2 linked regions of the Psychrobacter arcticus 273-4 genome follow. Each later gene encodes a partner of the first gene's protein in a complex. Links are inferred from orthologs where the notes say so. Each region holds a gene or a part of one and is shown on either strand. Other genes may lie near its edges.

The links.
Region 2: the proteins of uvrA (region 1) and mfd are in contact, whole or in part, in a crystal structure (PDB 4DFC), measured with the Escherichia coli proteins. The link is inferred for Psychrobacter arcticus 273-4 from one-to-one orthologs.

Annotation. Positions count from the first base shown.
Region 1 is NC_007204.1:2,082,410-2,093,651, reverse strand. Bases 4,881-8,330 are described here. They hold uvrA (excinuclease ABC subunit UvrA), read right to left. Parts: upstream 7,988-8,330; coding sequence 5,081-7,987; downstream 4,881-5,080. Other genes in these bases: PSYC_RS08740 (hypothetical protein), read left to right, coding at 4,881-4,920. Outside these bases: PSYC_RS08765 (threonine/serine ThrE exporter family protein), read right to left, coding at 1-651; PSYC_RS08760 (DUF503 domain-containing protein), read left to right, coding at 815-1,096; PSYC_RS08755 (PD-(D/E)XK nuclease family protein), read right to left, coding at 1,323-2,612; more of PSYC_RS08740, read left to right, coding at 3,988-4,880; PSYC_RS08730 (MFS transporter), read left to right, coding at 8,753-10,117; ssb (single-stranded DNA-binding protein), read left to right, coding at 10,227-10,868; PSYC_RS08720 (TatD family hydrolase), read left to right, coding at 11,236-11,242. UniProt on the Escherichia coli protein: The UvrABC repair system catalyzes the recognition and processing of DNA lesions. UvrA is an ATPase and a DNA-binding protein. A damage recognition complex composed of 2 UvrA and 2 UvrB subunits scans DNA for abnormalities.
Region 2 is NC_007204.1:1,801,084-1,813,115, forward strand. What follows is about bases 638-4,877. They hold mfd (transcription-repair coupling factor), read right to left. Parts: upstream 4,570-4,877; coding sequence 838-4,569; downstream 638-837. Other genes in these bases: rraA (ribonuclease E activity regulator RraA), read right to left, coding at 4,800-4,877. In the rest of the region: PSYC_RS07690 (HIT domain-containing protein), read right to left, coding at 168-599; more of rraA, read right to left, coding at 4,878-5,315; PSYC_RS07705 (NAD-dependent epimerase/dehydratase family protein), read right to left, coding at 5,441-6,142; rpsT (30S ribosomal protein S20), read left to right, coding at 6,671-6,937; PSYC_RS07715 (histidine phosphatase family protein), read right to left, coding at 7,066-7,902; PSYC_RS07720 (metallophosphoesterase), read right to left, coding at 8,223-9,020; PSYC_RS07725 (IS982 family transposase), read left to right, coding at 9,211-10,092; pyrF (orotidine-5'-phosphate decarboxylase), read right to left, coding at 10,155-10,853; PSYC_RS07735 (lipopolysaccharide assembly protein LapA domain-containing protein), read right to left, coding at 10,929-11,357; PSYC_RS07740 (integration host factor subunit beta), read right to left, coding at 11,517-11,825. UniProt on the Escherichia coli protein: Couples transcription and DNA repair by recognizing RNA polymerase (RNAP) stalled at DNA lesions. Mediates ATP-dependent release of RNAP and its truncated transcript from the DNA, and recruitment of nucleotide excision repair machinery to the damaged site.

The sequences.
Region 1 (11,242 bases):
GCTTGGAACTAGTAAAAGCACGCTTGAGGCAACGGCGATATCAGCATTATTACCAATATCAAAATAGTAGGTCGTTGCCCCAATTAAAGAAGCGATAAAAGCCGTCACAATGACCGCTATAAAGGGATTAAAATGGTGTTTGGACAGGTAAATACGGGTGAACATCGCTACCATACCTGCGATAAAGGTTACGGCGGTAATTGACCAACTGCCACCATTTAGATAAGCAAACGCGGCACAAGATGCGCCAACAAACACGCCTACCAACCATGTTGGATACACCGACTTATTATCTAACTCATCAAACGCAAGGGTGGTGCGGTCAGTTAGCTCAGACTTCAGCTCAGCATTATCTATAGTAGATTCAGTTTTATTAACGATTTGCTGAATTTGTACCAATACATTGACATTGATGCTCTGATTGATCGTGTCTCTGGTGGTGGTGATACAGCGCTCATCACAGATAGTGGTCAAGGTAATGGCGTTAAAATTTAGCGAACATTCTACGCTGTTCATGCCCAAGGCAAGCCCCAAGCGTTTGGATAAGTCCACCACCACGGCAGACTCAGCGCCATATTGCATAAGGAGTAATCCGCAGCGCACGCATAATCGAGTAATGTGCTGTTGCTGTACGTAGCTGATAGAAGTCATTGATTATATACGCATGTTGGCTATTGTGATTTTTATGGATGGTATAACTATAAACACTGTGAGTGGTTATGGGGTATCGATACGGCAAGGTAACGATAGCATAACTTGCCGTGCTTATTTGCTACTATTATAAAGCGTAAACCACTGTAGTAAGGAGAATAAAATGCATATTGCCATCTTAACGCTGACTTTTTCTCTGCCCGGATGTGGCTCATTAAAGGAGAAACGCCAGCGCATGGTCGGCTTGCATGCCCGCTTTGGCAATACGCCAAGCGTCGCGGTCTGTGAAAGCGGTGAGCGTGATCGGCATGATGCCAGCGAATGGACGCTCGTTGTAGTAGGGCTGTCCAAACGTGAGGTCGAGTCGTTGTGTAGTCAAATCGAAGACAAGATAGAGCGTACAGTGGATGCGCGGGTGATGAATGTTGAAAGAGAGTTTGTTTAGTTTGGGCTTTTTGGGGAGCCAATCCCGCTTTTCGCTCATATCTGCTCATTGATACGAGGCGAGGGCTACGGTTTGTCCTGTCTCTTGCTCCGCGTAGCCAAGCCAAAATCTGGTCCTCGCAACTTGTCCAATTGAGCAGAATAACCGCTACAATCGGGGCTAAACCGCGTCTCTAGGCGACTTTCATGAATTGATGATACTGTTTGGTAAGATGCAATGATGCTTATCAGAGATTAATGTTTTTTACATCATCAATTAGCTGAATGATATCATCAGCAGTTTCAGCAACCCACTCTTTGCGACTACTCTCATTCACAATATCGAAAAAATTATCTTTAGGCTTCTTGAAATTAACTGGGCGTTGCGGATAAATAATCCCACCTAGATTTTTCTTCTTATTTTTACCTTCCCAGTTTCTACGTAATGCTATAACTTGATTATTAAATTCTTCCATTTCGCTGGGATATTCTAGTAGACGTAATCCATCTTTCTCTGCTAGTGTTATGCTATAGTACAAACGATTATTTAACTCGATATAACAATAAACGTCTACGTTATCTCTCTCAACTATTTTATAGAAAAGTCCATACGTCTTAGCTTTGCCTTTCTTACCACCTCCTGAATAGTACTGTTCTACTGCTTTTTCTTGGCTATAAGGTAAAAGCTGATTATCACAAAAGGAAAATGCTAGATTTTTTTCTTCAAAATAAGCTAATAGGTCGTTCCACATCTCTTTTTGAATATTTTTTTGAATAGTTTCAAAGTTCTGGCTCAGTTTGTATATAGTTTTAAAGTTATTGCTATCTGCTAGAAAGTCTACATATTCTTGTTTCATTTTTGCATCCCTTGTTTGCCCTGTAATCCTGGCAACGGTATTGATGTACTGCTCAATAGTTTGCTCTATATGCGGATAACCTACTACCTTTGCCTTACATAGCGTCAAAAAGTTAAAAATATCTTCCTTGTAGCTAATTACGCCATAGTCATCATTACTAATATCTCCCTGACCATAAGGCGACACATTATCCCCAAAACGATTTAAATATACTATGTAAATATTTTTATCGTCATAGCCCAATTCTTGGCAAGCTTTATAATATTTAGCCAGTTGACCTTTTTGATCAAAAGCATAAATCTTGTTTTCGACAACAATAACGTTTTTTTTGTTTTTGAGAATGATATCAGCTCTACCATGATCTGAATTACGAAAACTATATTCAATTTCACAACTGTAGTCATCTTTAGAGCTTAATTTTTCTCGATTCCATTCTTGTGTTGCTATGGCGTTATTTAATACTGTTTCAATGAATAACTGTTGAAAGTCTGCTGTTTTATGACTAGCATCTTTATTGAGTAGTTCGGCAAGAAAACGAGAGTGCAAACCAACTTCTTCGCCTATCTTACGTAAGATCGTAAATATATTAAAATCTAGTTTTGTATCATTATGATTCTTTAGAGAGGCTTGTTCCTTATCCTGTAAATTTGAAATATTTTGTTTAAAATTTTCGCCAAGCATAGTCATCTTTCCTAATAATTTTAGTGTATATTATCAAATTGATCTTAACAAGTTAACATATACACTGAGCTATGCTGAAGAAACCGTACAAGTAAACTTGGTAAACTAAGCACAACAACAGGAGTTTACCATGACCAAGAAAATCAGAACCTATAGTGCAGAATTCAAAGCAGAAGCCGTCAAGAAGATAGCGGACAACGATGGGAATATTTCAGCGACTGCAAAGCAGCTTGGTATCGCCATGCAGACCTTATCTAATTGGCACAATAAAGCCAATCAAGGCAAACTTGAGGGAACAGCTCAATATGATCCTGAACTCATAGCAGTGATCGAAGAAAACAAACGCCTCAAACGACAGCTTAAAGTTGCCGAGGAGGAACGAGAGATCCTAAAAAAGGCGACGGCGTACTTTGCAAGGCACAGTTAGTGAGGTACGCCTTTATCAAAGATAACCAGCACTTCTTTAGCATCACCACTATGTGCCGCGTGCTAAGTGTTAAGCCATCAAGCTATTACGACTGGCTAAGTCGTGATCTCAGCGACCAACAGATACATCGCAATCAGTGTGAACTACTGGTTAAAGTCGCTCATACTGAGACCAAGCAGTGCTATGGCGTAGATCGACTGCATGCCCACCTAAGTGCGCAAGGGCACGATATCAGCCAATATATGGTTAGAAGCATCAAAGAAGAACATGGCATCAAATGCCGTCGCCACAAACGCTTTAAAGTCACCACCGACTCCAATCACAACAAGCTGGTCTATCCAAACGTACTGGATCAGAAGTTTGATGCCAGTCGCCCTAACCAAGCGTGGGTCAGTGACATCACCTATATTTGGACGCTTGAGGGCTGGTTGTATTTAGCGGGGGTTAAGGACTTATACACCAAAGAGCTTGTTGGATATGCCATCAATAAGCGCATGACTGCTGATTTGGTTTGCCGTGCACTTAATATGGCAATTAAGAATAAAGGGCCAAGCCAAGGGCTGACTGTGCATTCCGATAGAGGCAGCCAGTATTGTAGCCATGCGTACCATAATATTATCAAGCAGCATCATTTTAAAGGCTCAATGAGTGGCAAAGGTAATTGTTATGACAACGCACCCATAGAAAGCTTCTGGGGCACATTAAAGAATGAGCTGGTATATCATCAAGACTATAAAACAAGGTTTACAGCCATTACCGATATCATTAGATATATCGAGCTGTATTACAATCAGACTAGGATTCAAAAGGGCTTGGGCTATAAATCGCCAAGACAGGTGTGGTTTGACTTTTATCGTCATGCTGCGTAATTAAAATCTCCCAAGTTTAACTGTACGGATTTGACAGCAGGGGTCACACGTTTTTAAAGCCTTTATAGAGTTCATTATTATGAGTCGTTCCTCTAAATATAGTTTAAGTGATTTATCTGAATATAAAGGCCCTAAAGGCTTTATGTTCGTCACTACAGGACAAAAAACAGAAAAAGTAGCCCAAAATATAGGGAAAGATAAGTTTGACAAAGCCTCTGATAACTATTTAGAGCTTGGTTGCGAAGATTTGGATTTCAAAGCAATTAGCTTAGACGTTTTACAGAGTTTGACCGAGGTCGATAGGAATGCACACCTCGAAAGTCAAAAAGTTATAGTTTTTTTAATTGAAAATGAAGCTTCCTTTGATGCTTTGTTTGCCATTCACGATGAAATAGCTTCTATTCAAGCATTAACTTGTGCAATCGTACCTTCAACTATAGATGAAATAAGTGGCTTCAAAACTGAACCAAAAAATATTTTAAAAAGTAAGATTAATACATTGTCACTTATTCCTACTTTTTCTGTACCTTTTATGACATCACAAGCCAAAAATGATTTTTTAAACGACATGCACAGTGAGAGCTATAATTTTTATTATTCCTTTGTAGATTCAGTCATAACGACAGTTTGTACCGTTTATAGGCAGGATGACTCTATGATAGGGTATGACTTTAATGATTGGAAACAAGTATTTAGTAGTAACAGATTACTAAATATACTTCCTAATATGTATGCAAGCGACAAAAATAAGAATAATTTCAAGAGTGATTATTTAGAAGGATTAAGTAAAGTTGGAATTCATCCGACTGATATTAAAGATATAATTTGTGTAATGAGTGCTAGTAGTTCTCTTAGCTTAGAACAAACACTTAAAGTAACCGAAACTATAGGGGATAGTTACGCTATTTTTTGCACTACAACTATGAAGCTTACTCAAGATTCAGCTATATTTGAAGACTCAAGCATGACAAGTGTTAATGTCATAGTGAGTAGGCAATTTAAAGGCAGGTAGTAGCGAAAATCGGGAATGGCTACATCCCATTTGTCTTCAGAAAGTCATAGATTTTTTCTTGCGTCGGGGCAAAGCAGTGATTTTCTTTATTCCTTCTCGCAAACAAAAAAAAGGCCACTCCCTAAAGAGTAGCCTTTCATCAACAATTCACTAATTTTTATTAGCTCACTTCTTTCATCGCTTGCTTAAGCATCGGCTTCAAGAACTCACCAGTATACGAGCCTTTGACTTCTGCCACTTCCTCAGGCGTACCTTCCGCGATAATCAGTCCACCACCTTTACCACCTTCAGGACCCAAATCAATCACCCAATCCGCAGTTTTAATTACGTCAAGATTGTGCTCAATGACCACGATGGTATTCCCTTTATCGCGTAGCGCATGCAGGATATGGAGTAGCTTATCGATATCATGGAAATGCAAACCAGTAGTTGGCTCATCCAAGATATACAGCGTCTGTCCGGTATCACGCTTCGCCAGCTCACGTGCTAATTTAACCCGCTGCGCTTCACCACCTGATAACGTCGGTGCAGACTGACCCAAGCGGATATAGCTTAAACCGACATCCATTAATGCTTGCAAACGACGGTAAATCGCTGGAATGGCAGAGAAAAACTCAGTGGCATCTTCAACGGTCATATCTAGGACGTCGGCGATGTTTTTACCTTTATAGTGAATCTCTAAAGTCTCGCGATTATAGCGCTTGCCTTCACAAGTATCACACGGCACATACATGTCGGGCAAAAAGTGCATCTCGACCTTGATAAGACCATCACCTTGACACATCTCGCAGCGTCCGCCTTTGACGTTGAAGCTAAAGCGACCAGCTTTATAACCACGAGCACGCGCTTCTTGCGTTTGTGCAAACATTTCACGAACAGGCGTAAACACGCCAGTATACGTCGCTGGATTTGAGCGCGGCGTACGACCAATGGGGCTTTGATCGATATCGACCATTTTGTCCAAATGCTCAAGACCGCTGATGCTGTCATGCTTATCCGCGATGAGCGTTGAGGCATTATTTAACTGCGTCGCTGCCAATGGCATTAAGGTACGGTTAATCAAGGTTGATTTACCTGAACCCGATACCCCAGTAATACAAGTCATTATGCCTATTGGCAAGGTCAAGTCAACGTCGTGTAAGTTGTTGCCTGATGCGCCTTTGAGCTCAATAGTCATCGGAACTTGTTTGGGCTTAGCTTTACCTTTGACTTCCATATCGATAGTTTTGGCTTTATGACGAATGGCTGGAATCTCGATTTTCCTCTTACCAGACATATATTGTCCAGTCAGCGATTCTTTATTCGCCATGATGTCATCGACTGTGCCTTGGGCAATAATGTGACCGCCATGTATGCCGGCGCCGACACCGATATCGATGACATGATCCGCTTGGCGAATGGCATCTTCATCGTGCTCAACGACCAGTACGGTATTACCCAAATCACGCAAGCGCGTTAAGGTTTTTAGCAAGCGATCATTATCGCGCTGATGTAGACCGATGGATGGCTCATCGAGTACATACATCACACCCATCAGACCTGCACCAATTTGGCTGGCAAGACGAATACGTTGCGCTTCACCGCCTGATAGCGTTTCAGCAGAGCGCGCAAGCGACAGGTAATCAAGTCCGACACTGACGAGGAAGTTTAGACGCTCATTAATCTCTTTAAAGATTTTTTCTGCAACTTCGCCTTTATGACCACCAATTTTTATTGTTTTATAATATTCAGCGGCATCACCGATAGATAGTTTGACAATTTCAGCAATCGTTTGATCGTCAACGCGGACATTGCGTGAGATCTCATTCAAACGTGCACCATCGCAGACGTTACAAGTAGTATCAGCCAAGTATTTAGCTAACTCGTCACGGACTAGGTTGCTTTGGGTTTTGGCATAACGGCGCTCTAAATAAGGCAGTACACCTTCAAATGGTACGGTTGTATTGGTTTTTCGACCGCGCTCATCAGTAAAGTTAAAGGTGAGCTTTTCTTTACCAGAACCCTGCATGATGATATCTTGCTGCGCTTTTGGCAGCTCTTGCCACGGTGCATCCATATCGATTTTAAAATGATTGCAGACGGTAGAGAGCAGACCAAAGTAATAGGCATGACGCTTATCCCAACCATTAATCGCACCTTGATTGAGCGATTTTTCATGATGGGTGATCAGCTTTTCAGCAGAAAAATACTGACGTTTACCGAGACCATCACAACTTGGGCAAGCACCGTACGGGTTGTTAAAACTGAACATGCGCGGCTCAAGCTCAGACACTGCGCGATCACAAACAGGACAAGAGTGCTTGGCTGACATCACTTGGTTTTCATCACCGCCTTCTTTTGGGTTGCCATCCATAAAATGTAGCGTGACCAGCCCTTGACCCAAGCGCAGTGCTGTCTCCAAGCTTTCAGCGACACGATTACCCAAGTCATCACGGACTTTAAAGCGATCAACCACGACTTCAATGGTATGTTTTTTCTTCTTATCGAGTGTCGGTAGCTCGTCGGTATCGTAGACATCACCATCGACGCGCACGCGTACAAAGCCTTGACCAATCAACTGCTCAAGTAAGACGGTATGCTCGCCTTTACGTTCACGAATCACGGGCGCAAGAATCATAATCTTCGTATCATCGGGCAACGCCATGACTTGATCGACCATTTCAGTCACCGACTGTGCGACCATTGGCTCGCCATGCTCTGGGCAATAAGGCGTGCCGATACGCGCATAGAGCAGGCGCAAGTAGTCATAAATCTCGGTAATCGTACCGACCGTTGAGCGTGGGTTATGGTTGGTCGATTTTTGCTCGATAGCAATCGCTGGTGATAAGCCCTCGATACTATCGACGTCCGGCTTCTCCATCTGCGAGAGGAACTGACGCGCATACGCCGATAAGCTCTCGACATAACGACGTTGGCCTTCAGCATAAAGGGTATCGAATGCCAATGACGATTTACCAGAACCTGATAAACCAGTAATGACCACGAATTTATCTCGTGGAATGTCTAAATCGATATTTTTTAGATTATGAGTGCGTGCGCCGCGAACCTTAATATACTCGTGTGCCATCGGTTGAGGGTTTCCTATTTGCTAAATGGTATTTTAAAAGGTATGTAAAATTTAAAAGGGTCAATCAATATGAGTCAAATGATTCATCGAAAGCGTGGATAATTTTAAAAATGCTATAGTCGATTCCAAATAAAGTAGATACATCATGTTTTGACGCGGCACTGGTATAAATTTTTCTGGCGTGCTGTGCCTGCGCAGACAGAGGCTGCAAAAAATTCATTCCAGTCCCGCTGTATCGTTTTTATACTGGGCTTACTATATTCAAATTACTATGGCTTTATAAAAAATGTGCATTTTTCACAAAGCCATAGTAATGGTTGTCTATCTTAGATCATGCCTTTAATAGTTGAAATGGATAAAGGTAATCTAAATAAAGGTTAACTAATATGAGTGGTTTGTTATAAATTTAGCCGAACAACGTCGTTTTACAAAAAGATTTATCATAAAATTTTTTTAGATAACCATGTTCAGATAACTCAGATAACCATGTTCTCAACGTCTTACTTTATTGTCATGATAGCCACATTATTCAAGGTGTAATGACCTATGAGATGCACTTGGTAACAAAATTATCGCGTAAAATTAATGGCTTAAGTCAGTGTCCGCTATGATGCTGGAGTAGGAAGGCAAAAGTCTCGGCAAGCAAACGGCGAATGTCTTATACTAGTGAGCTTAATTTGTAGGCTAAAGCCTTGATACAGTCGTAATAATACAAGCAGAGCTGCAGCAGTGATAAACCAGCAATGATGAACCAGTGAGGCAAGTATGAATAGCGTAGAAAAACGGGCAATCCTCGGGGTCGGTGGTATTTTTGCCTTGCGGATGATTGGTTTGTTTATGATTGTGCCAGTATTTTCTGTGTATGGTGATAATTATGCACATGCGACGCCGTTTCTGATCGGTTTGGCAGTCGGTATTTATGGGCTAGGGCAGGCGATATTTCAGATCCCGATGAGCCTTGCCGCTGATAAGTTTCCACGTAAACCGATTATATTTTTAGGTCTGATATTATTTGCGCTTGGTGGTATTATCGCCGCCAATGCGACGGATATTTACGAGGTCATTATTGGTCGTGCGCTGGCAGGTAGTGGTGCGGTCTCTGCGGTCTTGATGGCGCTACTAGCGGATGTGACTCGTGAAGAGATGCGCACCAAAGCGATGGCGACGATGGGTTTGACCATTGCGACCTCCATCATGCTCGCGTTTGCCTTTGGTCCCTTATTAGTCGGCTCACTTGGTATTTCTGGGCTGTTTTGGTTGACCGCAGGCTTTGCTGTTTTGGCGATGTTATTACTACTGTTCGTGCCGACACCACTACGGGTACTTAAGCATAACTTAGACAATAAATCGATTGGTCAACAGTTAGCGACAGTCTTAAAAATCGGTGATTTAAACCGATTGCATATTGGTATTTTTGCCCTGCATTTAACCATGACGGCGATATTTGTTATTTTGCCGCATCAGCTCAATGAAGTACTAGGATTGTCGGTACGTCAGCAAGGGTTGGTTTATTTGCCTTTACTGTTCATCGGTTTTGCTGTCGCGATACCTTTTATTATTATCGCCGAAAAGAAACGTAAAATGCGCCAAGTATTTTTGGGCGCGATTGCACTGATGACGGTTGCCTTAGCGTTATTGGCGCTCGGTGGTCAGGTTGGCGTCGGTATTATATTAGGCTTGTTGCTCTACTTTATGGGCTTTAATTTACTTGAAGCAACCATTCCTTCATGGATATCTAAGCGCGCGCCAGTCGCCAATAAAGCCACTGCGATGGGGCTGAATTCATCCAGTCAGTTCTTTGGTGCTTTTGTTGGTGGTGCGATGGGCGGACTATTATTAAGTCAGCCTAATTTGTTGGCATGGGGCATCTTGGCAATTATAATGGCGGCCTCTTTATTGCTGATTATTCCTATTGCCGATCCACCATATTTATCGAGCACGACTGTGACGATACCTAAGAATATCGATATTCAGGACTGGTCACGGCAAATGCTGGCAGTAGATGGTGTTGATGAGCTTGTCGTCATGGCAAAAGAACAAGTGGCTTATTTAAAATTGGACAAGACACAGCTTACAGATACTTCGCGACAGGAGCTGTCGCATTTGGCGCAAAGCCCTCTAGATATTTAACAGAAAAATGGTTAAAGTAAAAGTATATTACTGCTAAGATTAATGCTTTATATTAAAGATTCGATTTAAAGATTGTAATAAAATTATTCATAAATAAAAGGACGATATCATGCGCGGTGTTAATAAAGTTATCATCATCGGTAACCTCGGTGCAGACCCTGAGGCACGTCAATTCAATAACGGCGGTAGCGTGACCAATATCTCGGTTGCGACATCAGAGCAGTGGACAGACAAGCAAAGCGGTGAAAAAAGAGAAGCAACAGAATGGCATCGTATTTCATTGTTCAATCGCTTGGGTGAAATCGCCGCGCAGTATCTTCGTAAAGGCAGTAAAGTCTATATTGAAGGCAGCTTGCGCACCCGTAAATATCAAGATCCCAATGGACAAGACCGTTATATTACTGAAATTCGTGCTGAACAAATGCAGATGCTAGATGGTGCGACAGGTGGTAGTGGCGATGGCAGTGGCTTTGCTAGCAATAACCAACAAGGTGGCTATGGCAATCAGGGTGGCGGATTTAGTAACCAAGGTGGCCAGAACGACTATGGTCAGCAAGGAGGCAATCAGCCAGCTCATCAAGGTGGTTATAACCAAGGTGGCGGTGCAGCTCAAGGTGGCCATCAAAACATCTTTAATAATCAAAAAGCGCCTGCGCAGCAAAAACCGTTCGATCAGCCAACTCAAGCACCGGCACAGTCGAAACCGACTGCCATGCTAGATGGTCCTGTAGACGATGACATTCCTTTCTAGGATATACCTTAGCGTTATCTGTAAAGAAATAACCTTAGAGTCTTGCTAACGCAAGGCTTTTTAGTACATACAGATAATGAAAGTATAAAGAGTCATCAATATATTCGAATCACTCTGAAACCGATACAGCGCTGTTAGGAGGGATGTCTTGCAGCCTTTCTTGTGCAAAGAATGTATTATAGTTGGTGAAAAGTAATATCGATACAACACGTACTACTGGTGCAAATTTTTCTTGCTTGCTGTGCCTACGCAGACAGAGGCTGCAAAAAATTTACACCAGCAATACTGTAGCGACTTTAAAGTATTTCAACTATATCATTTGAAAAAGCATACTTATCATACCAATGATGAATTTTGGAGTTTATTGATGACGG
Region 2 (12,032 bases), 280 kb from region 1 along the record:
AGCGATGTTAAGCTTATCAATAAGTATAGTCGGTGAAAAGTAATATCGATACAACACGTACTACTGGTGCAAATTTTTCTTGCTTGCTGTGCCTACGCAGACAGAGGCTGCAAAAAATTTACACCAGCAATACGGTAGCGACTTTAAAGTATTTCAACTATATTTGGTTACATCTGCCAATCGAATGGCATTTGATGATGACCGCGCAATGCCATCATCAAAGTCTGCTGCATTTGTGCCAACACTTCTTTGCTATAAGGCACCGCAGGGATGCCCCATACTGGATTGGGCCACTGCATATCATTCTGATAACGGACAATATGATGAAAATGCAGTTGCGGTACTTGATTGCCGAGCGCTGCCACATTCATTTTGTCGGCTTGAAAGGTCTTAGCAAGTTGGCTTGATAACCAGCTCGACTCACGCAAAAACTGCGTTTGGTCTGCCTCAGACAGTTCATACAACTCTTTGATACCTGATACACGTGGCACTAGTATCAACCATGGAAATTGGCAATCATTGATTAAACGACAGGTCGACAGTGGAAAATCGCCCACTAAAAAACTATCGGCAGCAAGTTTATGATGAAGTTGGAACATAATGACGGTTCTCTTGTTATGAAACTCAAATAAAAGAATAAGAAAGGAATAAAAATTGGGCTAAAAGTTTAAATCAAACATTTAAGGTAAAAATATAGTGTCACTATTTTATCAGTTATCCAATCGATAAAATAGCGTCATGATTTATTGTCTAAATGCCTTACTTTTTAAACCTATTAGCCCATAAGGTAAAGGATAAGCAGCTATTTTCCATAGTATACAATCATGATTAAATACCCTAAACCGACTCTGCCACCATATGCTTGCTAAAATAACTTAATAACTCTTGAATCACTGTGACGCGTTGTTGCGGCGTTGCCAGTTTATCAGCATCTTGATAACGAATGCCAGACGCACCATTCATACGATAGCACTGCCCATTTGATTGGATCAGCTTGATAATAGCCAAGGCATCGACCGGCGTATCGGGTGCAAACTCAAGCGTCATACTATTACTATTGGCATCAATTTTATTAATTTTCAATGGCTCAGCTTGTATGCGCAGTCCATGAACAGCAAATAACTGCTTGGTCTGGTCTGGTAAGGTACCAAAACGATCAATCATTTCAGTTCGAATATCGGTCAGTGCCTCTTTATCATCGGCATTGCCAATACGCTTGTAAAACAACAAACGCTGATGCACATCGTGCAAATATTCTTCCGGTATCAATGCTGAGCTATGTAGATTAATCTCACTGGTCAGCGATAATGGTGTACTTAAATCAGGCTCTTTACCAGCTTTAATGGCTTTTGTCGCCCGCTCCAGCATATCCATATATAAGCTAAAGCCTATCGCCTGCATATTACCACTTTGTTGCTTACCAAGTATCTCACCAGCTCCACGAATCTCTAAATCTTCACTTGCCAGCATAAAGCCTGCACCCAGTGTGTTAGCACGCTCAATAGCATGCAATCGTCGCTTGGCATCGCCTTTGAGCCCTTTGATAGAGGGTACCAGTAGATAGCAATAAGCCTGATGATGACTACGACCCACGCGACCGCGCAGCTGATGTAGCTGTGCCAAACCAAACTTATCCGCGCGTTCAATGATAATGGTATTGGCATTGGGTACATCAATACCGGTTTCGATAATAGTTGAACAAATTAGCACATTGAATTTTTTATGATAATACTGCTGCATGACTTGTTCGAGTTGGCGCTCTTGCATTTGACCATGAGCAACCCCTACTCGCGCTTCTGGCACTAGCTCACGAATGGTCTCAGCCATACGCTCAATACTGGCGACATCATTATGCAATAAATAAACCTGACCACCACGCAACAGCTCACGCAAGATCGCCTCTTTCATCAGGGCTTCTGTTTTTTGCATAACAAAGGTTTTAATCGCAAGGCGACGAGCAGGTGGCGTGGCAATAATTGACATATCACGCATACCAGAGAGCGCCATATTGAGCGTCCTAGGAATCGGAGTCGCTGTCATCGACATACTATCAACATCGGTCTGAATCGCCTTAATGCGCTCTTTATGACGCACCCCAAAGCGATGTTCTTCATCGACAATCATTAAACCTAGATTAGAGAACTTCACATCAGGCTGCAATAATTTATGCGTACCGATTACGATATCAACCTTGCCCGCTGCGAGGTCTGTTAGCACAGTGTCTTGATGTTTTTTACCCCCAAAGCGCGAAAGCGTTTCAATACGTACCGGCCAATCAGCAAAACGATTGCGGAAATTGTCTTCATGCTGACCTGCTAGCAAGGTGGTCGGCACTAGCACCGCGACTTGGTAACCGGCACTGACCGCAATAAAGGCGGCTCGCATGGCCACTTCTGTTTTACCAAAACCTACATCACCGCAGATGAGACGATCCATGGGCTGATTTTGCCTCATATCTTCCATCACTGCATGAATGGCATTGGCTTGGTCAGGTGTTTCTTCAAAGGCAAATTGGCTCGCAAACAGCTCATACTGTGATGGGTCTATTTTAAAGTGGATACCGACCTTTGCCTCACGCCGTGCTTGCATATTAAGCAGCTCAGCCGCAACATCATGGATTTGCTCCAGCGCTTTTTGCTTGGCTTTGTCCCATTTTCCGCTACCAATTTTGTGCAATGGTGCAAGCGCTGGGTCGCCACCACTATAGCGATTAATCATTTGCAGATTAGCGACCGGCACATAAATACTGGCGTCATTGGCATACTTTAAGTGAATAAACTCTTGCTCACCGTCACCAACATCTAATGTTATCAAACCATTATAACGACCAATGCCATGCTCGATATGAACAACAGGACTGCCGTCTGTTATTTCAGTCACGCTTTTAACCAAGAACTCTTCTGAAACGCCGCTTTGGCGCCGACGGCGTGTTTGCAGTACTTGACGACCAAATAATTGGGTCTCGCTAATCAGTACCAAGCGCTCAGGCACATAGACGCCGCGTTCAATGGGCGCAACGGTAAGACCAACCTGCGGCAAATTTTTACCATTAAGCCCAGTGGTTTTATCGGCGGCTAAAAACGCCTCAAAGCTATCATAAGCCTTGATATCAATCTTACCTTTAAACAGCTCAATAAGAATCTCGCGACGACCTGCTGTCTCAGCGACAATCAATACAGGCGTCGCCGTTTGCGCTTGTAGTTCTAAAAACGCTAATAGCTCAGTAAGTGGCTCTGCTTTTTGATGGTTCACTGCCAACTGCGGCGGCTCTTGCGCACTTAACGTCACTAACCCTTGCTGTTTATCAGATAATTCCTGCGGCTGTATATCCAGCTGTGGCTTAACCGCTAACGTTGGCTCTCCACTGTCAATCGCAGCAACATTATCCATCCTAGTAAGCTTATCACGTGCACTGAGTATCACCCGTGGGTAATGATTGAGGTGCTCATTAAGGGTATTTGATAATAAATACAGCAACTCAGGGGCGACAATAGGCTTGTCAATATCGTGACGACGCTCTTCATAGCGGCGCTGGATTTGTGACCAATAATCGGCCTGTTTTTCGTTAATCAGCTCATCAGTGATGAATAGCGTATCGCTTGGCAGATAAGAAAATAAACTGCTTTCTACCATCCAATCTTTTAAATCAAAAAACAGTGGCTGATAATATTCAAGTCCACTACTCGCAATGCCTGCCATCACATCTTTATGCAACTCAAACTTACGGCTATTGCTATTGGGGAACATAGCAGCAAAATTGGTGCGAAAGGTTTCACGCCCTTCATCAAGTGGAAACTCTTTTGCGGGTAGGATTTGAAACTGTTTAATAGGCTTTGAGATATCTGGCAATTTATGCAGTAGCGACAACGACTCTTTGCCCATACTGCTATCGTTACCACTCATCATTGCTTTAAGATCATCAATGGTCAGCGTACGCTGAGTCTGCGGATTAAAAAAGCGAATCGTTTCAATTTCATCATCAAATAAGTCCAGACGCAGTGGAAACGGCTGACCCATGGCAAAAATATCAATGATACTACCACGTACAGCAAATTCGCCCGGCTCAAAGACATTGTCTACCGCTCGATAACCTGCTTTTGCGAGTAGAGCACGCTGGGTATTGATATCAAATCGGTCTCCCACACTTAAATCAAAATGCTGCCCAATCAACCAGCTTGGCGGTGCCACACGATGCATCAATGCCTGTACAGATATCAGCAGCACGCCTGAGGTTGGCATATCGGTCAATAGATTGATACGTTCGCTGACAATATCTTGATGCGGTGACAGCTCATCATAAGTTAGTGTCTCCCAATCAGGAAACACATGAGCATCGACACCGCAAAACGCCAGCTCTGTCTCTATTTGATTGAGCTGATTTTGGTCACGCGTCACCACGACTTTTAGACGGTCGGCCACATTCCATATAGGAGCTTGCACCAAACTTGCCAGCCACAAGCTACTGACCGCACCGTGCACAGGCACAAGCCAGCGCCGCTGAGCGTTTTGGATAGGGAATAACTGCTGGTTAATCGGGGCAAAGGCGTCAGTCAAAGCAGTGATAGGCATAGAGGATAGGATCAAAGTTATGAGTCAGAAAGCTATTATACGAATATTTGTGCAATTACCAAAATTTATGCCGTAAAGGTTTGTCACTTAGCATTTTTATAAAAAAAACAAAGAGCCAAATACTCTATGAAATAAAGGTTTAATGCTAAAAAATAAGGCTGCTAAACGCAAAGACCTCAGCTTGTGAACTAAGGTCTTCATAGCGGATTTGTCAAAAACAGCGCGTGACTCTAAATTAATGGCTTGTCGCTTGCGATAATCCCATTATTGTCTGCATAAACAAACATACCAGAATTCAGTGTCAAATCACCAAAGCTGATTTCGAGATCAGTTTGACCTTCATCGCGACGATTTGACTTGCGCGGGATACAGCCAAGTGCCATTACTCCAAGCTCCATCTGCGCCATATCATCAACGTCACGAACACAGCCATAAATAATGACCCCTGCCCAATGATTATCGATCGCCGACTGGGCAATCATGTCACCTAACAGCGCACAGCGCATAGAGCCACCACCATCAACGACCAACACTTTGCCATTACCGTCTTTATCTTTGCCGTCACTGTTTAGCAGTGATTTGACTCGGCTATTATCCTCAAAGCATTTGACCGTCACAACTTCACCGCAAAACTTGTCTTTGCCGCCAAAACTATAAAAAGACTTACCTTCAATATTTGGCAAACATACCTGTGATTCAGGATTGGCATCCAATAAATCGCAGGTTACAAAATTTTCTTTAGTCATCGTTGCTGATTCTGGCATGGTAAGACTCCTTATCTGTTATGGTTAAATGTTTTTTAGCTTATTATTAAATACTTAGGCTATTTAATCTTCTGATGCTTATCATCAAACCTCAGCTAATCTGTAGCTTAATATTTTACTCGAGTCATCGCAAGCATCTGTTTATTTTCGATAATATCAGTGGTTTTGATCATAGGTTCGCTGCGATATTTACTACGATGATAGATATCATGGGCGCTCATCGCCATCGCACTAGCGACACGCTTAGCAGAAATAGGATGTAAGGATAGCGACTCGGACACCAGTGGCGAAATAAGCTGAAAGGCTTTTTGTCCCAGACTTTCAAGCGGGCGACCTTTATGCTTGCCAAGTAGTAACGATGGACGGAAAATAACCAATTGCGCAAATTCTAATGCCATTATCGACTCTTCAGTTTCAGCCTTTACCCGATTGTATAAAAAGCGACTGTTGATATCCGCATTCATTGAGGATAATAAAAAGAAGTTTTCAACACCTTTATCTTGGCACAATTTGGCAAAACCGACATTATAATCATGGTCAATCTTACGAAAAGCTTCATCACTACCCGCTTGTTTTTTGGTAGTACCAAGGCAACTAAAGGCATCCGTTTTTCGATCAGCGCCAACGCTTGCAAAGATTTCGGCTAAGTTGTCAAAATCATTCACCTGATAGAAACGCATGCTGGCATTAATATAGCGAGGAGGACGACGTGCAATCACAATTAATGTGTCATAAAGCTCACTAAGCTGCTTCACAAGATGTTGTCCGACCAATCCTGTTGCACCTATTACTATTGCTTTTCGCTGCATATCCTATCCATTTATAGAGTGTTGTAAAATTTATGATAGTCAAAAATGTGATTTTTCAAAGCCCATCGGTGACGTTTACCACTTTAGTATCATACCTAAATTAATGAATCACCGAGGCTATTATGCATAATTTATTGTAAGAGATTTTATCAGCAAGCGGTTTTATTCAGCTTCCACCCTTGTTCAGACTAAGAGATTTCCTCAATATTATGAGAAATACCTGTATAAATTCCTATTAAAGGCATAAAATTCCGCTCATCCATGTAATGGCGTAACTTCTTTGAGCATTAATCATCAAACTTATTGTTCTAAGTGTGATAATTTGCTAAGATAACCGGCTTTACACGTCAACGCTGTTTAATTATTCCAAACAGTTCTGGCGCTTGCGATGATTTCTTACTATTAGATACTCTAATATCAGACATCGACATCATGTTTGGCGAGACGGCTGCTCGTTACTGATGATGGTTAAACCCTTTATTGTAATCCACATTCATATTTTTATCTGTCTTTATCAAGGAGATTCGCGTGGCTAATACTGCACAAGCTCGTAAACGCGCCCGTCAAAATACCAAACGTCGTCAGAACTCTGCGTCACAACGCTCTATGGTTCGTACTTATTTGAAACGTGTTGACGCGGCTATCGCTGCTAAAGATTATGACGCGGCTACCGAAGCTTACAAAAAAGCGGTACCGGTTCTTGATCGCATGGCTGACAAAGGTATTCTTCATAAGAATAAAGCTGCTCGTCGTAAGAGCCGCCTAAACAAAACAATCAAAGGCTTACAAGCTTAAGATTGGTTGCGTTTAGACCGCATGATGCTTTGATAGCATCATAACTAAAACCTTGTCACTGGTTCTAATACTGGGGCAAGGTTTTTTTATGCCTACTCAAAAATAATTAACCACTTAATAAGTAGCTCTTATGTCCATTTTACTTCTGGTGGCAATAGCAGTTTTTTAGGATGAAAGCCAGCAGCACGGTAGCCTTCAAGCAAAGTCTGAATCGGACGTACATAGACTTCACCGCGCCATACAAAATACGCACTTGCCTGCTCGAATGGCTTCTCATCAAACCACAAAAATACCCCTTCCATCATCTTTGGCCAATCATTCCAATCAATCTCAATCATATCAAACATCACCGCTAAGAATGCAGATAACAAAGTATCATGACTGACAGCGAGCATCAGATGCCCGTGCTGGGGTTGATTTTGATAAAAGAGCGATAAAATATCGAGACCACCTTGATAAGCGTTTTTAGTGCCTTCAAGATTGCCTTGCAGGAATCGATTGATAAAATTGAGAACACCAATCTCTTTAAAGATAGGGTTGGCAATATCAGGATCGGTGACTAAGCTGCCAGGCTCAACCAGTAATGACTGGTGTGTAATATCACGGCGTAGTCCTGCCCCTTCTTGCATCAGCTGCGCCGTATCAATACAGCGACCGATCGGGCTTGAAATACTATCGACATCGAGCGAATACGGCAGATGTCCTGCCAACCAACGACCCCAAGATTTTGCCAATACGCGACCTTTGGGTGTCAATGGCAGCTGATAACTGGCAAAGCCATTACCATCAGAGCGCTCGCGCAAGGAATGTCTGGTAAATAAAATCAACCGCTTATCTTCAGGCAACAAGCTGACCGAAGAAATCATGCTATCAGGGAGGTGTGAGGGTGCTGGTGCACTTGGAGTATGACTCGCAAGCTTCTCAGCGGATAGGCTCGATGTGGTGTTATTAGGAAGTTTACTCATCACACAAGCCTATCAGATTTTCTGACAGGAATGAACCAAATATAAGTCCAATTGCAACATAATCTAAAACATATATAATCGGTGAAAAGTAATATCGATACAACACGTACTACTGGTGCAAATTTTTCTTGCTTGCTGTGCCTACGCAGACAGAGGCTGCAAAAAATTTACACCAGCAATACGGTAGCGTACTTTAAAGTATTTCAACTATATATAGCAGACTCATTCATTTCAATATTACTAAAATGCTATGACACTTTGACCTTGCAAAATAGAGACTCAGACCTTGCAAAATAGAGACTCACCTTCATTACGCGTAACTAGCCGATATCAATCACTCTATCCCATGCGAATGCTAACGCCGTACTACTGACCTCATTTGGATAAGCGCGCGGATTGACGATAACGCGTGTCTTATGAATGTGGTAATCAAATGCCTCGTGCGTATGCCCATGCACCCATAGCGCTGGTGCCCAGTCCTCATACATCCATTGGGACAAATCACTTACAAACGCGGCATTGCTTGGCAAATTGGCATATTTTTCAGACACTGATAATGGGCTAATACTATGATGACTCATGACCACGGTTTTTTTACCCAATGCTTTGGCTGTGATTAATGCTTGCTTGAGCCATTGGCGCTGTTTGGCATGGATCTGCATTGATACCTCAGGTGAAAACAGCTCGCTGCCCGCATAGATCTGTTTATAGTCACGCATAAAGCGTAGCGCCGCTACCATAGTATCTTCGTTGGCTTGATATTGATAATCCGTCCAAAGCGTACAGCCTAAGATTCGCACCTCTCCAATATCAATATACTGGCACTGCAAAAATTGTACGCCCTGCTTTGATTCACTATCATAATTATCCCAAGTCGCCAGCTTTTTATCAAAATGCAGCACGTCTTCATTGAAGTACTCATGATTACCGGCGATAGTGATTAGAGGGACTTGTAAGCGCGCTGCTTGCTCTTGTAGCCATGGCATACCAATATCACTATTGGCAGTATCTCCCGCTACTAGCACGATGTCTGCGTCGGTTTTAGGGATATGCCCTATCGGATGGGATTGACGAACATAACTGTCAATATGTAAGTCACTCAAAATCTGTAATTTCATAGTGGCCAATGTCATTAAATAAACATCAATAGTTTAGCAGCTTTTCACCTATCAACAAAAAGTAAAAAGACAGCGGCTTAGGCTGTCTTTTTACTTTTAAAACCCCACTCTCAACTTCGAAAGTGATTGAAAAAAGAAGAGCATCTCACTAATCTATTGTTTTCGACCAAGAATACAACGGAGTCATGAGATGCCCATAGACGAATTTATCATCAATATCTATTTAATGGTAGAGCAATATTACAAAATAGTCGTTACTGAACCCTTGCGAGGTGCAGGTTACGCGCCAAAGCTGAGTGATCCTGAGATCATTTGCATGGAACTGGTCGGTGAATTTTTAAACCTTGATCAAGACAAACAGATTTGGCAATATTTTACCCAGCACTGGCAAGCCTGGTTTCCAGCCATAGGCTCATATCCTAACTTCGCAAAGCATTGCGCGAATCTGTGGCAAGTCAAACAGCGGATACAAGATAACGTCAGTCAACTTGAGGGCCGTGACAACATCCATTTTATGGATGGTTTTCCGATACCCGTCTGTCATTATGGACGCGCTTATCGGCATAAAAACTATCAAGACTTAGCGGCTTTTAGCTACTGTGCGGCTAAGCAAGAGAGGTACTATGGCTTTGAAGGACATTTGCTTGTTAACTTATCGGGCATGATTAAAGGCTTTACCTTTGCTCCTGCCAATGTTGATGAAAGAGCGGTTGCGCCTGATATTACTGACAATATCTATGGTTTGCTCGGCGCTGATAAAGGGTATATCAGCCCTAGTCTCACTCAGTACTACGACGCTCAAGGAGTGGATTTACAAACGCCACTCAGAGCTAACATGAAAGAGGATAGACCCAAACCTGTGGTAAAACGGCTAATGAAAGCCCGCCGTATCGTTGAAACAGTCATTGGTCAGCTATCAGAACGATTTAATATACAAAGGGTACGAGCAAGAGATTTATGGCATTTGTCTCATCGATTGATTCGTAAAATTCTGTCACATAATCTATGCTTTGTACTCAACAAAAAACTTGGTAACCCGCCACTTCAGTTTGAATTGCTTATTTCAAGTTGAGAGTGGGGTTTTTAAACTGAGTGTTTAGCTTAAATCTTGCATTTTAGCGTTTACATTAAACGTTAAAGGCTTTGAAGTATTAACTGCAACTTAGCCGCAGGATCTGCTGCTTGGGTAATTGAGCGCCCAATGACCAGATAATCAGAGCCATCGTTTAATGCCTGTTTCGGCGTGCAAATACGCTTTTGATCATCAGCGTTGTCGTCTAGCAAGCGAATACCAGGGGTTATTAGCTTAAAGTCTTGACCACATAATGCCTTTAGTGTCTTTGCTTCTTGCGCTGAGCATACCACGCCATCAAGACCTGCTTGCTTGGTCAATTGTGCTAAGCGGCTAACTTGTGCATCTAAGCCGTCGGTGATACCAGTTTGCATGAGTGCTTCATTGTCCATAGACGTTAAGACAGTCACTGCAATCAGTAGCGTGTCAAAATCACTATCTAGTAAGCGCTGCTTTGCCAATGCCATCGCTTCTAGCCCTGCACTGGCATGGACGTTGACCATCCATATACCAAGCTCAGCGGCAGCCAATACTGCTTGTGCGGTGGTATTCGGGATATCATGAAATTTTAAGTCTAAAAAAACTTCAAATTGGCGTTGATGTAGTGCTTTGACTATCTCAGGACCACACCGGGTATACAGCTCTTTACCTACTTTTAATCGGCATAACGCCGGATCTAATTGGTCAGCTAACGCAAGAGAGGCATTCTTTGTCATATTGTCTAATGCAACGATGACAGGAGAATTGATTGCGTTGTTCATTGTTGTGCCTCTTTATATCTGGTTTATCAAATTATAGTATTAAGAATGAGCAGTAAAAACGCATCCTATGAGTTATCAGTAATCGCGTTTTTGTTTGGTCAAACTTGCCCCTTCATGCACATTGACATTGGGATTAGCATTGTTCATTGTCGTATCCTGTACGTTGACCGCTGTCGCCCCATAAACAGCTTCTTCTACAGTGGGTGCATTCGCTTGACGATCAATCACCACATTAGCTTGGGTTATCTGCTCTTGTAAATTGGCATTCGCCTTTTGTAGACGCGATATTTCCCACTTGTTTTGCAAAACACGGAAAATCAGCAATGCTAATAATATACCTATGACGATACCGAGTATCAGGCACAGTATCAATAGCAAACCCAAATTCATCGTAGGCGCTTGTGAAAACAGCAGATTCACGCCAACTTCAGTATTGTTTGCTAATACCAAAGCAAGTGAATAAGCGAAGCTCAAAAATAGCAATACTAATAATAAAATACGCATCAGACGTCTCCTTAGGTTTTTAATAGAACAGACAAATTGATAAAAACTAAGCCATGCTGATTAATAATACTACGTTCTCAAAGATTGGGTATAAATAAGAAAAATTGGCTCATACTTTAGTAGTAGAACGATTTAATATCTTATATTACCTCAATTGGCTTACTGTCCGCCTGCTACTTTTTCATTGACGGCTTCACGTAATGCTTTGCCTGGCTTAAAATGCGGAATAGCCTTGGCAGGTACTGGCACACTTTCACCTGTTTTAGGGTTACGACCCATACGAGCGCGGCGATGATGCAGACAAAAACTGCCAAACCCACGTACTTCTACTCGACCATCATTGGCGAGCGTATGGGTCATCAAATTTAATATTTCGCGTACTGCGTCATCGACAACAGTATCTGTCATCGTGTCACAATTCGTACTCAGATTACTAATGAATTCAGACTTATTAATTGTTTGCTGCATTATCACGCTTGCCTTGTTAATTGATAGATAAGATGATGGAAATAACTAAAACAATAACCACAGAAATTACAAAATACAGGCTAATAACCACGCGATTGTTGGTTAAATATCTGTTTGTTTATAATGACTTGGGTCTAAGCTTACATCTCGTTACTCGATGTTGCAAATGATAGCGGATATTGAGGTAAATTGGAAACAAGAGTTCCT